Regions from separate parts of the Lysinibacillus sp. SGAir0095 genome, predicted to be linked through region 1. Evidence: riboswitches for the same ligand, from Rfam matches in the RefSeq annotation. Region 1 holds a riboswitch; each other region holds the start of a gene.
The links. Region 1 has a riboswitch for lysine ahead of C1N55_RS13730 (aspartate kinase). Riboswitches for the same ligand answer to the same signal wherever they lie in the genome.

Region 1 (4,468 bases):
TATTTTGGGCCATATCCAAATGCTTTTGCAGCAAATGAAACACGTAAACTCCTCGATCGATTATATCCATTAAGGAAATGTCTGCGACTTCCTGATCGAGTTTGCTTGTACTACCATCTCGGCCAATGTTTGGCTCCTTGTGTAAAAGACATAGAACCCAAAGTGTATGATGAGATGATTGAAGAGATTTCGAAGTTTTTAAATGGCGGCTTTGAGGATGTAAAACTGGAGATCGAAAAGAAAATGTTGATGGCTGCCGAGAACCTGGAATTTGAACGAGCAAAAGAGTTCCGAGATCAAATTGCTCATATTGAAACAGTGATGCAAAAACAAAAGATGGTTACAGGAGATTTATCGAACCGAGATGTTTTCGGTTATGCTGTTGAAAAAGGTTGGATGTGTGTTCAAGTCTTTTTTGTACGGCAAGGAAAATTAATTGAACGAGATGTATCCGTTTTCCCAATTTATCGAGATTCTGAAGAAGAGTTTCTTACATTTGTCGGACGGTTCTATGATATTCCAGAACATATTAAACCTAAAGAAATTTTCATTCCATCACAAATTGAAAAAGGGCTTTTGGAAAAGTACCTAGACGTTAAAGTAATCATTCCAAAGCGCGGTTCTAAAAGGGAACTTGTCGACTTGGCTATGAAAAATGCACAAATTGCAATCCGAGAAAAATTCCAGCTAATCGAGCGCCAGGAAGAACGTACGGTTGGGGCATGTGAGGAGCTAGGAGATGCCATGGAAATCGCTCCACCACTAAGAATCGAGGCATTTGACAACAGTCATATGCATGGAACAGATGCTGTATCCGCTATGGTTGTTTTTATAGATGGGAAACCGGCAAAAAAAGAATATCGTAAATATAAACTACGAGAAACGGCAAAGCATGATGATTATGCAGCAATGCAAGAAGTTATTCGTCGGAGATATACAAGAGTTTTAAAGGATGATTTGCCATTACCGGATTTAATCATCATTGATGGTGGGAAAGGACAAATGGAAGTAGCGAGGGAGGTTATTGAGGACGAACTTGGGTTATTCATTCCGATTGCTGGGTTAGCAAAGGATGATAAGCATAATACGTCCCAATTATTATATGGGGATCCTCCGGTTCCAGTCGAAATGAAAAGAACGAGCGATGGCTTTTACTTACTGCAAAGAATTCAGGATGAAGTCCATCGATTTGCGATTACATTTTTACGTCAGCAGCATCAAACACATGCAATCCAGTCCGTATTAGATAAAATTGAAGGGGTTGGACCGAAACGTAAGCAACAGCTTTTAAAGCATTTTGGTTCCATTAAGAAGATTAAGGAATCCTCTGTTGAAGAGTTGATGGCCGCCAATATCCCGAGTGCAACAGCTACAGCTATCTATAATCACTTCCACAAAGATACGTTGTCAACGGAATAATTGTATGATAATGTTAATAAAAATAGTTTAATAAGATAGAGGTGCAAGCTGCAATAGTAGACTTTCTGGAGGATAGACAATGCCGTTGATAGATGTTGAAAGGGTAACTTGCCGAAGTGATAAATCCATTGTCTCGATTTATTTGCTGGTCTTGCATTGAAAAAATGTAAGATTGTCAGAATCAAATGTAGGGTTCTGGAGGGCTATCTCTTTACTTCCGCAGCATCGGTATGTTCTGAGACAGTTTTCACACTTTGTGAAAAGCTGTCTTTTTTATTGAAGTAAATAAGAAAGCCAAACTTCAAGAAGAGTTTTCTGAATTGAAAAAATGTTTAGTTTAACGTAAGCATTTAAAAAGGAGAGTTGTCTATGCCAAACATTGTAGTGAAGATAGACAGTACAGTAGCAACACCAGAAAAAATTGAGAAAATTGCAGATAGATTAATAGAACAAAAAAACTTAGGGAATAATATCGTTGCAGTTGTCCCGCCTTTGGAAAATTTAGAAGATAGGTTACTGCAATTTTCACAGATCTTATCTGACAATTCTTCCGAAAGAGAACAACATGCATTAAACAGTTTAAATACTCAAGTGGCAAGTAATTTACTAGCCATCTCCCTTATAAAAAAAGGTGTAAAAGCGATTTCTTTAAATGGTTGGCAAGCAGGAATAGAAGTAGCTAAGTCAAATCAAAATGTTTTGATAGCAGGTATCAGTCATGAGCATATAATCGAGCATTTAAGCAATGACGAAATCGTAATTGTTGCAGGCTCACAAGGAGTAGATAAAAACCGAAATATATTAGAAATGGGCGAGGGAGGACCAGAAACTACAGCTGTTGCTATTGGTGCTGCAATTAATGCTGAGCATGTTGAAATCTTAACGGTCCAAGACGGAATTTATACTGCTGATCCTCGTGTTGTAAAACAGGCGAGAAAGTTAAAACAAATAACCTATGATGAGATGTTGGAGCTTGCGAATCTTGGAGCATCCTATATTCACCCACGAGCGGTGGAGTTAGCAAAAATTGTTGAAATACCAATAGTTGTACGTTCAAGTACTGAAAATATAGAAGGTACAATGATAAAGGGAGAGGTTGACATGGAGAGAAATTTAATTGTTCGTGGTGTAGCATATGAAGCAGACATAATTCGATTAACTGTTGGTTACGATTCGTATGAACAATCATCCCTTGCTGATATTTTTACTACTCTTGCTGAACACAAAATTGATGTAGATATTATTGTGCAGGCAGTAATTGATGGTGTGAAGCCAACCGTTTCTTTTTCCATTGCAAAAGAAGATTTTGCAGAAGCAATCAAGGTATTAGAAAAGAATAAAACAGTTCTCGGTTTTAGTTTTGCAGATTTTGAAGTTGGGTTAGCAAAAGTATCAATCGTTGGTGCAGGCATGGTTTCCAATCCGGGTGTAGCTGCACGTATGTTTGACCGGTTAAGGAACGAAAAAATTCTCGTTAAAATGGTGAGTACTTCTGAAATAAAAGTGTCAGTAGTCGTTCCACAAGATGAAATGGTGCGAGCTGCAAATGTCCTGCATGATGAATTCAATCTTATGGAAGTAATAGCTTAAAAAAAGATAAGCCAATTCTTGTAAAGAAATCACTCTTACAGGAGTTGGCTAATTTATCTATTTCGTTTTATACGATTTTTTCTTTCTTATCCCATTTAACTATAAAGGTAATTTGCTGTTGTTTTTCATGTTTTTCATCATAGCATTCGGTTAAGTAGCCATTAATGGATTGTATTTGCTCTGCGATAAATCCTGCTTCAATACGAAAAGAGCGTTCTGTTATTTTTAATAAGTCGACATCATTTGTAAGTTGAAAATTATAGCCATCCTTTTCTTCCTCTGTTAAAGTTAAATTGCCCCAGCCTGCATCCTGGAAAAAGGAGATAATCAGTTGAATATCGGTACATGGAAACTTTCTTGCTAGGTCCTTACCAGCCCAGTAAAGCACATCTTTTTCATGTTTTCCAAGAATCGTTGGGAGTAAGTAGTCGCGCAAAATATCATAACCAAATACTGGAATCGTTTTGTTCTCCATTGATGTCATTTTAAAAATACCTCTTTCTTATTTTTCTCTTTTTAGCCTAAATTAACAAAAAAAAATCGATAACTAGAAAATATTGCTATAAAATAGAATAATTATTATTTAAAAGCTTGTATAAAAAATGGGAAGCTACCTTGACGCTTGTACCACTTGAGAGTACAATGAACATGTCATAATATTGTACCATTATGAAATACACAGTCAATGATGGATCCTTTACAAAATGGTGTCGATATTGTCATGCGTATTTAAAAGTACTGAGGGGGGTAATAGTCTTGTCAAAAAATCATGAGTTTTACTGGAGACGCTTACATTCACTATTAGGAGTAATTCCTGTAGGTCTGTTCTTAGTGTTCCACTTATCACTGAACTTCACTGCTACTGGTGGTGAAGAAGCTTATAACAATTCAACTGGAATGATGGAACTGGTTCCACATTGGCTATTGTTAATTGTTGAATGGATCGTAATTTACATACCAATTTTATTCCATGGTTTATATGGTCTGTATATTGCTTTCACTGCTACACCAAACGTAAAACGCTTCGGCACATTCCGTAACTGGATGTTCGTATTACAACGTTTTACAGGAGTATTCCTTGTAATTTTCATTGCTTGGCACATCTTCCAAACGCGTATTCAAAAAGCACTTGGTGCAGAAGTTGAATTTGACATGATGGCAGAAATCGTTAGCAATCCAGCAATGTTAGTATTCTATATTGTAGGTATCTTATCTGCAACATTCCACTTAGCAAACGGCTTATGGTCATTCCTAGTGAGCTGGGGTATTACACAATCTGCAAGCTCTCAAAAAATTGCAACTTATGTAACAATGATCTTCTTCGTTCTATTAAGTATCGTTGGTGTGGCTGCAATTCTAGCATTCGTATAATTACAATAGTAGTACATCCGAACAGGTTATAGCAAATTAAGAGGAGTGAAGAGTAATCATGGCGAAAAGCAAAATCATCGTCGTAGGT
Region 2 (4,468 bases), 810 kb from region 1:
AGTTGGAGATCGCATTGAAAAAGGCGAATTCATCGTTGAATTAGAAACAGATAAAGTAAATGCTGAGATTATTTCAGAGGAAGCTGGAGTTCTAACTCAAGTTTTAGCTGAAGAAGGCGATACAGTTCTTGTAGGTCAAGTAATCGCTGTAGTTGAAGCTGGAGAAGGAGCAGCGCCAGCGCCAGCAGCAGCAGCTGCACCACAAGAAGCACCTAAAGCTGAAAGCGCACCGGCAGCTGCACCAGCACCAGCACCTGCAACTCCAGTTGTTGAAGAAACTTCTAATGAGCGCGTAGTTGCATCACCAGCAGCTCGTAAGTTAGCTCGCGAAAAAGGTATTGATTTAAGCGCAATTTCACCAGTTGATCCACAAGGACGCGTACGTGTACAAGATGTAGCGGCTCACGGAACAGCTCCAGTTGCACAAACACAAGCACCAGTAGCTTCAATTACAACATCAAATGGTCCAGTTGTATTTGCTCCAGCAGCAGAAACTGACCGTGTTACGATTGAAAAAATGTCACGTCGTCGTCAAACAATTGCAAAACGTTTACTTGAAGTTAAACAATCTACTGCAATGTTAACTACTTTCAACGAAATTGACATGACAAACATCATGGCATTACGTAAACGCAAACAAGAAGAGTTTGTGAAAGCAAACGACATTAAATTAGGCTTCATGTCCTTCTTTACAAAAGCTGTTGTCGCAGCACTAAAAAAATATCCATACGTGAATGCACAAATCAGTGGAGATGAAATTCACTTAAACAATTTCTTCGATATCGGTGTTGCGGTATCTACGGAAGAAGGCTTAGTAGTACCAGTTGTTCGTGACGCAAATGCTAAGAATTTTGCTGAAATCGAAAAAGATATTGCGGAATTAGCGAAAAAAGCTCGCGACAAAAAATTAGGATTAAATGACATGGCTGGTGGTTCATTCACTATCACTAACGGTGGTGTATTCGGATCATTAATGTCTACTCCTATTATGAATGGTACGCAAGCTGGTATTTTAGGAATGCATTCAATCGTTCAACGTCCTGTTGCAATTAATGGTGAAGTTGAAATTCGTCCAATGATGTACGTTGCTTTATCGTATGACCACCGTATTATCGATGGAAAAGATTCAGTTGGATTCTTAAAAACGGTTAAAGAATTAATCGAAAATCCTGAAGATTTACTATTAAATTCATAATTTTGTTTAAAATCTACCTAGCGGATTAATTTTCGCTAGGTATTTTTAAATTTGTAATAAAATTCTAGATAAAAGAATAGATAAGTGTCTACTTTTCAGAAAAATGAATATTGACATGAGATTTTTAGTATAGTAATATTCAATTAGTAAATTAATATTAAAACCTCACGTTACAAGTGAGGTAGAGGCGCGATATTTAATAGTTTTTCATGGAGTTTAGAGCAAAACCAGGATATGAAAAATGAGGAAATGTCGCCGAAGTGTGAATGTAGGCTCTCTACATCATGCTGGGTCTGCAGTGAATAATTGCAGGACTGTCTCAGGTGGAAATCCCAACCATCTGAGGTGAGCTATCTCAGGTAGGGAACGTTAGAGGATTTGGGCTAAATTTTAGCGACCTAAGTTCATCTTAGGTCGCTTTTTGCATAAATTGGCTCAAAAAATTAAAGAAGGAGAGAGAGAAATGTCGAAAACACTAAAAATCTTAATGACTGCTGTGCTGGCTTTAATGGTACTGGCAGCTTGTGGAACTGCTGAAGAAGGGTCTTCAACAACATCATCAACTTCAAATTCGAAAGACAGCGATGTTTTTAAGGTAGGTTTAGAAGCAGGATATGCTCCGTTTAACTGGACTCAAAACGATGATTCAAATGGTGCGGTGAAAATTGAAGGTTCACAAGAGTATGCTGGCGGATATGATGTAGAAATCGCTAAACGTGTAGCAGAAGCTCTTGGTAAAGAATTGGTAATCGTAAAAACTGAATGGGAAGGCTTACTTCCAGCATTACAATCAGGTGTGATTGATGCAATTATTGCCGGTATGAGTCCAACTGATGAGCGTAAAGAGGTTATTGATTTCTCTGAGAATTATTATACAAGTCAATTTGTTATCGTGACGAAAACTGGTGGAGAATATGCGGAAGCTAATACACTAGCTGATTTCGCAGGTGCAAAAATTACTTCACAATTAAATACAACAAATTATGCAGTAATTGATCAAATTCCAGATGTTAAGAAAGAAGTGGCAATGGAAAGCTTCTCTCATATGCGTGTTGCTCTAGAATCTGGTGTCATTGATGGATATGTAGCAGAAAGACCAGAAGCGATTTCAGCATCTACTGCAAATGAAAATTTCACATACGTGGAATTAGAAGAAGGGTTTAAAACAGAAGAAGCTGATACATCAGTTGCAATCGGTCTTGTAAAAGGCGATGAAAATATTGATGTAATTAACGAAACATTAACTGCAATTTCTGAAGAAGAACGTCAACAAATTATGGATCAAGCAATTGCAAACCAACCTGCAGCTCATTAATAAGGGTGAATTACTGGTCACAATTTCAGTGGCCAGTTTCTCACTTTCTTATACTTACATATCTATGAAAAGGTTAAAAGATTAGCAGGAGTTCGTTTCCAAATTATTTAGGAGGATATTTATGAGTTTAGATATTATACTCTCAATATTAAAAGAGAATTGGCCAAGTTATTTAAATGGCGCATATATGACGTTACTAATTGCAATTATTAGTACAATTATTGGTGCTCTTATCGGATTATTTATTGGTGTAATGCACACGATTCCTCAACGCAAGAAATCTATTAAATCTTTAATTTTAAAGATTTTTAATTTCATATTAACGGTTTATGTTGAAATCTTCCGTGGTACACCAATGATTGTACAAGCGATGGTCGTTTTCTATGGTTTTGCTGCCTATGGCTTCGAGATGGATCGATTTGTGGCAGCGATTGTTGTTGTGGGTTTGAATACTGGAGCTTATATGGCTGAATATGTTCGAGGTGGCATCGTTTCGATCGATAAAGGACAATACGAAGCAGCATCAGCTATCGGAATGGGACACTTCCAAACAATGATTCATGTTATTTTACCGCAAGTGTTCCGTAATATTTTACCTGCAACAGGAAATCAATTAATTATGAATATTAAAGACTCCGCTGTGTTAAGTGTAATTAGTGTAACAGAATTATTCTTTACAACGAAATCAATTGCGGGAGCAAATTTCCGATTTGCAGAATCCTATGTAATTACTTGTCTTATATACCTGATTATGACTTTTATCGCTTCACGTATTTTGCGTGTTGTCGAAAAAAGAATGGATGGTCAAGATGCGTATCAAGTGCAACTAAAAAGAGAAGAACAGATTCTTTAATGGCGTAAGGAGATAGAATGATGGAAAAAGTAATTGATATAAAACATCTAAATAAATCATTTGGCAGCCATGAAGTTTTAAGAGATGTAAACTTCACTGTAAACAAAGGTGAGGTTGTATGCTTGATTGGTTCTTCGGGTTCAGGAAAATCAACGTTATTACGTTGTATCAATCTACTTGAAACACCAAGTGGCGGTGAAATAATTTATAAAGGTGACAACATTTTAAATGATAAACACGATATAAGAAAATATCGTACCCATTTAGGAATGGTTTTCCAACAATTCAATTTATTTAATAACCACAACGTATTAAAAAATTGTATCGTAGGTCAACAAAAGGTTCTAAAGCGTTCGAAGGAAGAAGCAAAAGAAAATGCACTTAAGTATTTAAAAATTGTGGGCATGGATCAATATGTGAATGCGAAGCCTCGTCAGCTCTCAGGTGGCCAAAAGCAACGGGTTGCTATTGCACGCGCACTTGCAATGGATCCAGAGGTAATGTTATTTGACGAACCAACGTCAGCACTTGATCCAGAAATGGTTGGGGAAGTACTAAAAGTAATGCGTCAATTAGCAGATGAAGGACATACTATGTTGATTGTAACACATGAAATGGAATTCGCGCGTGAAGTATCAGACCGTGTGGTATTTATGGATAAAGGGGTTATCGTAGAGGAAGGCTCACCTGAGCAAGTTCTGGTAAACCCAAAACAAGAAAGAACAAAAGAATTCCTAAAAAGAACATTAAAGCAATAAATGAAAAAGATAAATTCCTGAAGATTCTCAAGAATTTATCTTTTTTTGTTTAAACTATATCGATTAAATTTACATAAATAGTAATCAATTACTTGTTTACTAAAGATGGGGCTAGAATGAAAATAGTTGTCTAGCCAATTGAGTATAAGGAAAAATAAAAATAAAAATTACGAAAGAATTAACTTCTAGAATTCCACTCAGATATGATAATAAAAATAATAGCAAAAACAATGGCAATGATAAAAAACCACATCGGAATGCCACCAAAACCACCAAAGTACAAATAGATCACCTCTAGAATAATGTATCATTTAAAGCATTTTTCTACAATAAAGTTATAAATCAAT
Region 3 (4,468 bases), 770 kb from region 1:
GCGTACTTCACCAGTACCAGTTACTACTTCCCACTCTTCCCCTTTTTGTTCAAGAGTTAAGTCAATAACTCCTAAATGGCTGCCATATTTACCAGGCATAACGACCGGTACGCCGTTCATAGTACCATTTTCAACATCAACATTTGTTAAGGATGCGTCTACTGTACCAGGGAAAACTCCATGAGCATGCCCAGTAATAATTGCATCTACTCCATCAACTTTTGTTAGAAGATATGAAACATCTTCTTCACCATCAGTGTGTGTCGCATCCCCTAAACCAGAGTGAGATAGGACAACAATTACATCTGCTCCGTCTTTTTGCATCTGGGGAATAAGTTTTTCAACTGCTTCTACAGAATCATCAACAGTTACTTTACCTTCTAAGTGAGACTTGTCCCAATTCAAAATCTGCGGTGGAACAATTCCTGTTACCCCAACTTTAACTGTTGTGGCATTCCCTTTTGAATCTACAACTTCTTTTTCAATAATTACATATGGCTCATACATGTAGTTGCCATTTGAGGCATTACGAATGTTTGCATTTACATATGGGAAGTCAGCATCATCTTCCACTTCAGCAAAATAATCTAAACCATAGTTAAATTCATGGTTACCCAGTGTTGCCGCATCATAATCTAAATACTCCATTGCTGCAACAGAAGGATGATCTTCTCCATCCTCCAGTACATCTACAGCTTGTTTATACGAACCTAGTGGAGTACCTTGAATTGCATCACCATTATCAAATAATAATGTATTGCTATTTTCTTCACGTGCATTCTTAATTAATGTTGCTACTTTTACAAGCCCTAAGCTATTAGACTCTGTATCTTTATAGTAGTCATAATTCATAATGTTTGTATGAATATCCGATGTTCCTAAAATACGTAAAGATACCGTTGTTTTATATTCCTTTAAGAAGCGTTTTAAGATTAAATCCAAGTGAGTGTCAGCTAAAACATTTTTAAGCTTTAAAGTTTGGTCAGTATAGCCACTTAAAAAGCCCAATGAAATTGCTTTTGCCAACTCGTCAAGATTCTCTTTCTTGGCCGAATTGATATCTTTATATTTTTTTAGGATATCTTCTGAATAAGTTTTGTTATCTTCAATAACGTTCGCAAGGCCAACAACCGCCTCTTCACGTGTGATGTTGGCATTTGGCGCAAATCTTTTTGCTGTTTTACCATCGATGAGTTTTAGTTCAATTGCTTTTTCAACATAAGGTTTTAGTGATGCAGGGACATCATTAAATTTAACTGTCTTTCCTGAGCCTAACTCAACACCCATTGAATCAAGTACAGCTTTTACGTACTCTCCTCTTGTTACTTGATCAACTTTTGCAGCGTCTGCTTCATTAACATTTGCAAATCCAGTGACTGCAAGTGACAAAGCTAAAGCAGAGGCGGAAACTTTCTTCCACATTAAAAACTCATCTCCTATTAATAATATTCTAAATCAATAGAATTTTATCAAAAAACAAAATATAAATATAGCAATTTTTCTATTTTTTTGAAAAAAGATAACATTTTAGTAATATATGATATAATCTCCACAATGATTATGTACAATTTTAAAGGCTGACACAAAAAATGATTTTTTGTATCAGCCCTTAGTCACTAGTAGTTATTTAAAATTATTGACCTGAGCGTCCTTTTAATTGTGCTTCGGCCATTTGAACAAGGCGTTTCGTAATTTCGCCACCAACAGAACCATTGGCGCGTGCTGCATCTTCCGGTCCAAGGTTTACTCCAAACTCTTGTGCAATTTCATATTTCATTTGGTCCATTGCAGCTTGAGCACCTGGGAAGAGCAATTTATTTGAACTTCTTTCAGAAGCCATTTCTCTCACCTCCTTGTGAGTTTAGAATGGTCAAAGAGGTGGTTTTCATACGTTGTTATACATTCCTGTACAGTATCATTTTCCCTTATATTAAAATTTCTAAGCAAGTTAACATTTTTTACACTACAAAAACAATATTGTGTTAAGAAAGAAAAAGTTTTGTACATATCGTATACATATTTTGTTAATAATATTGTTTATTATTGATATTATCTATTGAATTTTTGGAATCGGGTAGTAGTATAGGCTAAAAATTCTAAAAAATTACACAAAAGTTGTTGCATTTAAATTTAGAAAAAGGTATTATTTTAGTTAATTAAATAATCACTTATTTCAAGAACTTTTGAAGTAAGGATAGAGGAGCAAAAACCATTAGTACACAGTAAGAGGATTATGAGATCCAAAGACGATTGTGGAAAGGGGAATTTGCCGAAGCTTTTGAGAAACTCATAATCTCATGAGCTGGTTCTGTTGTTGAACAAATGCAGAACTGTCATATAGGTTTCTATATGGAGGGCTATCTTACGCAAGGAAATGAATTTTATTTCTACGTAGCAACGATCCCTCGTTGTTGCTTTTTTGCGTTTACTTAACATAACGCCCTTCTCCCTCTATTTTCTTAGAGGCTATAGGTTATCGAGACGAAAACCTTAGCTGGTCCGAAAGGAGAAAAGAAGCTTTATCCTTCTTTTCTGCTAAAAAAATAAAAGGATGTGGAGAAGTAATGAATTTCGGAAAAATTTTAACTGCTATGGTGACACCATTTGATGCGTTTGGTGAAATCGATTGGAATGCTACTCATAACTTAATTAATTATTTAATCGCCAATGGAACTGATGGACTTGTGGTTTCCGGTACTACTGGAGAATCCCCAACTTTAAGTGAACAAGAAAAACTTGATTTATTTAGATTTACTGTAAAAGTTGTAGACGGTCGCGTTCCAGTAATCGCAGGTACAGGCACTTACAACACAAGAGATTCGATTATATTAACAAAACAAGCAGAAAATGCGGGTGTTGATGGGATCATGCTTGTAACGCCATATTATAACAAGCCTTCACAAGAAGGAATGTACCAGCATTTTAAAGCTATTGCAGAAAGCACTAATTTACCTATTATTCTTTATAATATCCCTGGTCGAAGTGTTGTAAATTTATCTGTTGAAACGGTAATTCGCCTCTCAGCTATTCACAATATCGTTGCGATTAAAGAAGCAAGTGGAAATCTCGATGCTATGGCTGAAATTATAGAAAAAACACCAGAACGCTTTTCATTATATAGTGGTGATGACGGCTTGACATTACCTACCTTATCAATCGGCGGAACTGGCGTTATTTCTGTTGCAGCACATATCATTGGTAAGGAAATGCAGGAGATGATTCGTAAATTCCAAAGCGGCAACTTAGCTGGTGCTGCAAAAGATCATCGTAAGCTGTTACCTATCATGAAAGCATTATTTGCAACACCAAATCCAACATCTGTAAAAGCGGCTTTAAATTCTAATGGAATTCCTGTTGGCGGTGTACGTCTACCAATGGTTCCATTAACTGCTGAAGAATTAGCTTCATTACAGGCAGTTTTGAATACTTTAGAAGAAGCAAGAATCTAATCAATTCATTTTGAACAGGATCATTCATGGTCCTGTTTTTCTTTTTGGTTATAATTACTTTGGATCTAGGGGTACCTTTCATTAAATTTGAGTATATAAAAAATCAGGTGGAATAATGATGTAATTATTCCACCTGTCTCTATAATTAGGATTACTAGTCCTTTAATTTAGATACATTTTTACTTATCTTTCCTCTAAATCGTTCTTAAATAATTCCCCTAGCTTTTTTATTCCTTCCTCAATTTTTTCAGGGGTGCTCGAGGAGAAATTTAAGCGTAAATGTTTGATACCATCCTCTGAATTTTTACAAAAATGGATTCCTGGAACAAAAGCAACTTTGTAATCTGTTGTTGCTCTTTCAAATAAAGCAAGTACATCTGGTTCTCCTGGGAGTTCGACCCAAATAAAAAGCCCCCCTTCCGGCTTCGTAAACTTTGTACCTTCAGGGAAATACTCTTCAATGCTAGTAATCATTGTATGTAATTTTCCAGCATAAAGCTCATTAATTTTTTTCAAATGGTCCGGCAATAATCCTTGTTCTAGAAATTCTGCACAAATGGCTTGTGTTAAATTAGCAGTATGAGTATCCGAACCTTGTTTTGCTACAGTTAACTTTTGAATAATTTCCTCTTCAGCTAATACTGTACCGACACGTAACCCAGGAGATATGATTTTGGCAAAACTATTTAATAATACAACATGCCCCGTTTTATCAAATGTTTTGATTGATGGTAAGGTATCTCCAGAATATCTTAAATCACAATAAGGATCATCTTCTAAAACGATCACATTGTACTCCGACGCCAACTCTGCAACTTTTTGACGACGATTCAATGGTAAAGTACGTCCAGTAGGGTTTTGGAACGTAGGAATTGTATAAATCATTTTGGGGTTATACTCTTTTATCTTCGCTTCTAAGTCTTCCATGATTAACCCATGCTCATCCATCGCCACAGGAACAGATTTTACAAAGTACTTATTGAACGTGGAGAACACCCCTAAAAATGTAGGGGATTCTA

Region 2: linked by a shared signal. The riboswitch ahead of C1N55_RS09580 (transporter substrate-binding domain-containing protein) and the one ahead of C1N55_RS13730 (aspartate kinase) in region 1 are both predicted to bind lysine.
Region 3: linked by a shared signal. The riboswitch ahead of dapA (4-hydroxy-tetrahydrodipicolinate synthase) and the one ahead of C1N55_RS13730 (aspartate kinase) in region 1 are both predicted to bind lysine.

The regions. Positions count from the first base shown of each region.
Region 1 covers NZ_CP028083.1:2,767,085-2,771,552, reverse strand. The annotation lists gene uvrC (excinuclease ABC subunit UvrC) at 1-1,419, shown strand, start outside; lysine riboswitch at 1,448-1,633, shown strand; gene C1N55_RS13730 (aspartate kinase) at 1,789-3,009, shown strand; gene C1N55_RS13725 (YslB family protein) at 3,077-3,493, opposite strand; gene C1N55_RS13720 (succinate dehydrogenase cytochrome b558 subunit) at 3,766-4,380, shown strand; gene sdhA (succinate dehydrogenase flavoprotein subunit) at 4,439-4,468, shown strand, end outside.
Region 2 covers NZ_CP028083.1:1,954,493-1,958,960, forward strand. The annotation lists gene odhB (2-oxoglutarate dehydrogenase complex dihydrolipoyllysine-residue succinyltransferase) at 1-1,195, shown strand, start outside; lysine riboswitch at 1,370-1,556, shown strand; gene C1N55_RS09580 (transporter substrate-binding domain-containing protein) at 1,659-2,510, shown strand; gene C1N55_RS09585 (amino acid ABC transporter permease) at 2,632-3,363, shown strand; gene C1N55_RS09590 (amino acid ABC transporter ATP-binding protein) at 3,384-4,121, shown strand.
Region 3 covers NZ_CP028083.1:3,538,485-3,542,952, forward strand. The annotation lists gene C1N55_RS17495 (bifunctional 2',3'-cyclic-nucleotide 2'-phosphodiesterase/3'-nucleotidase) at 1-1,422, opposite strand, end outside; gene C1N55_RS17500 (alpha/beta-type small acid-soluble spore protein) at 1,634-1,840, opposite strand; lysine riboswitch at 2,188-2,368, shown strand; gene dapA (4-hydroxy-tetrahydrodipicolinate synthase) at 2,565-3,449, shown strand; gene C1N55_RS17510 (aminotransferase-like domain-containing protein) at 3,633-4,468, opposite strand, start outside.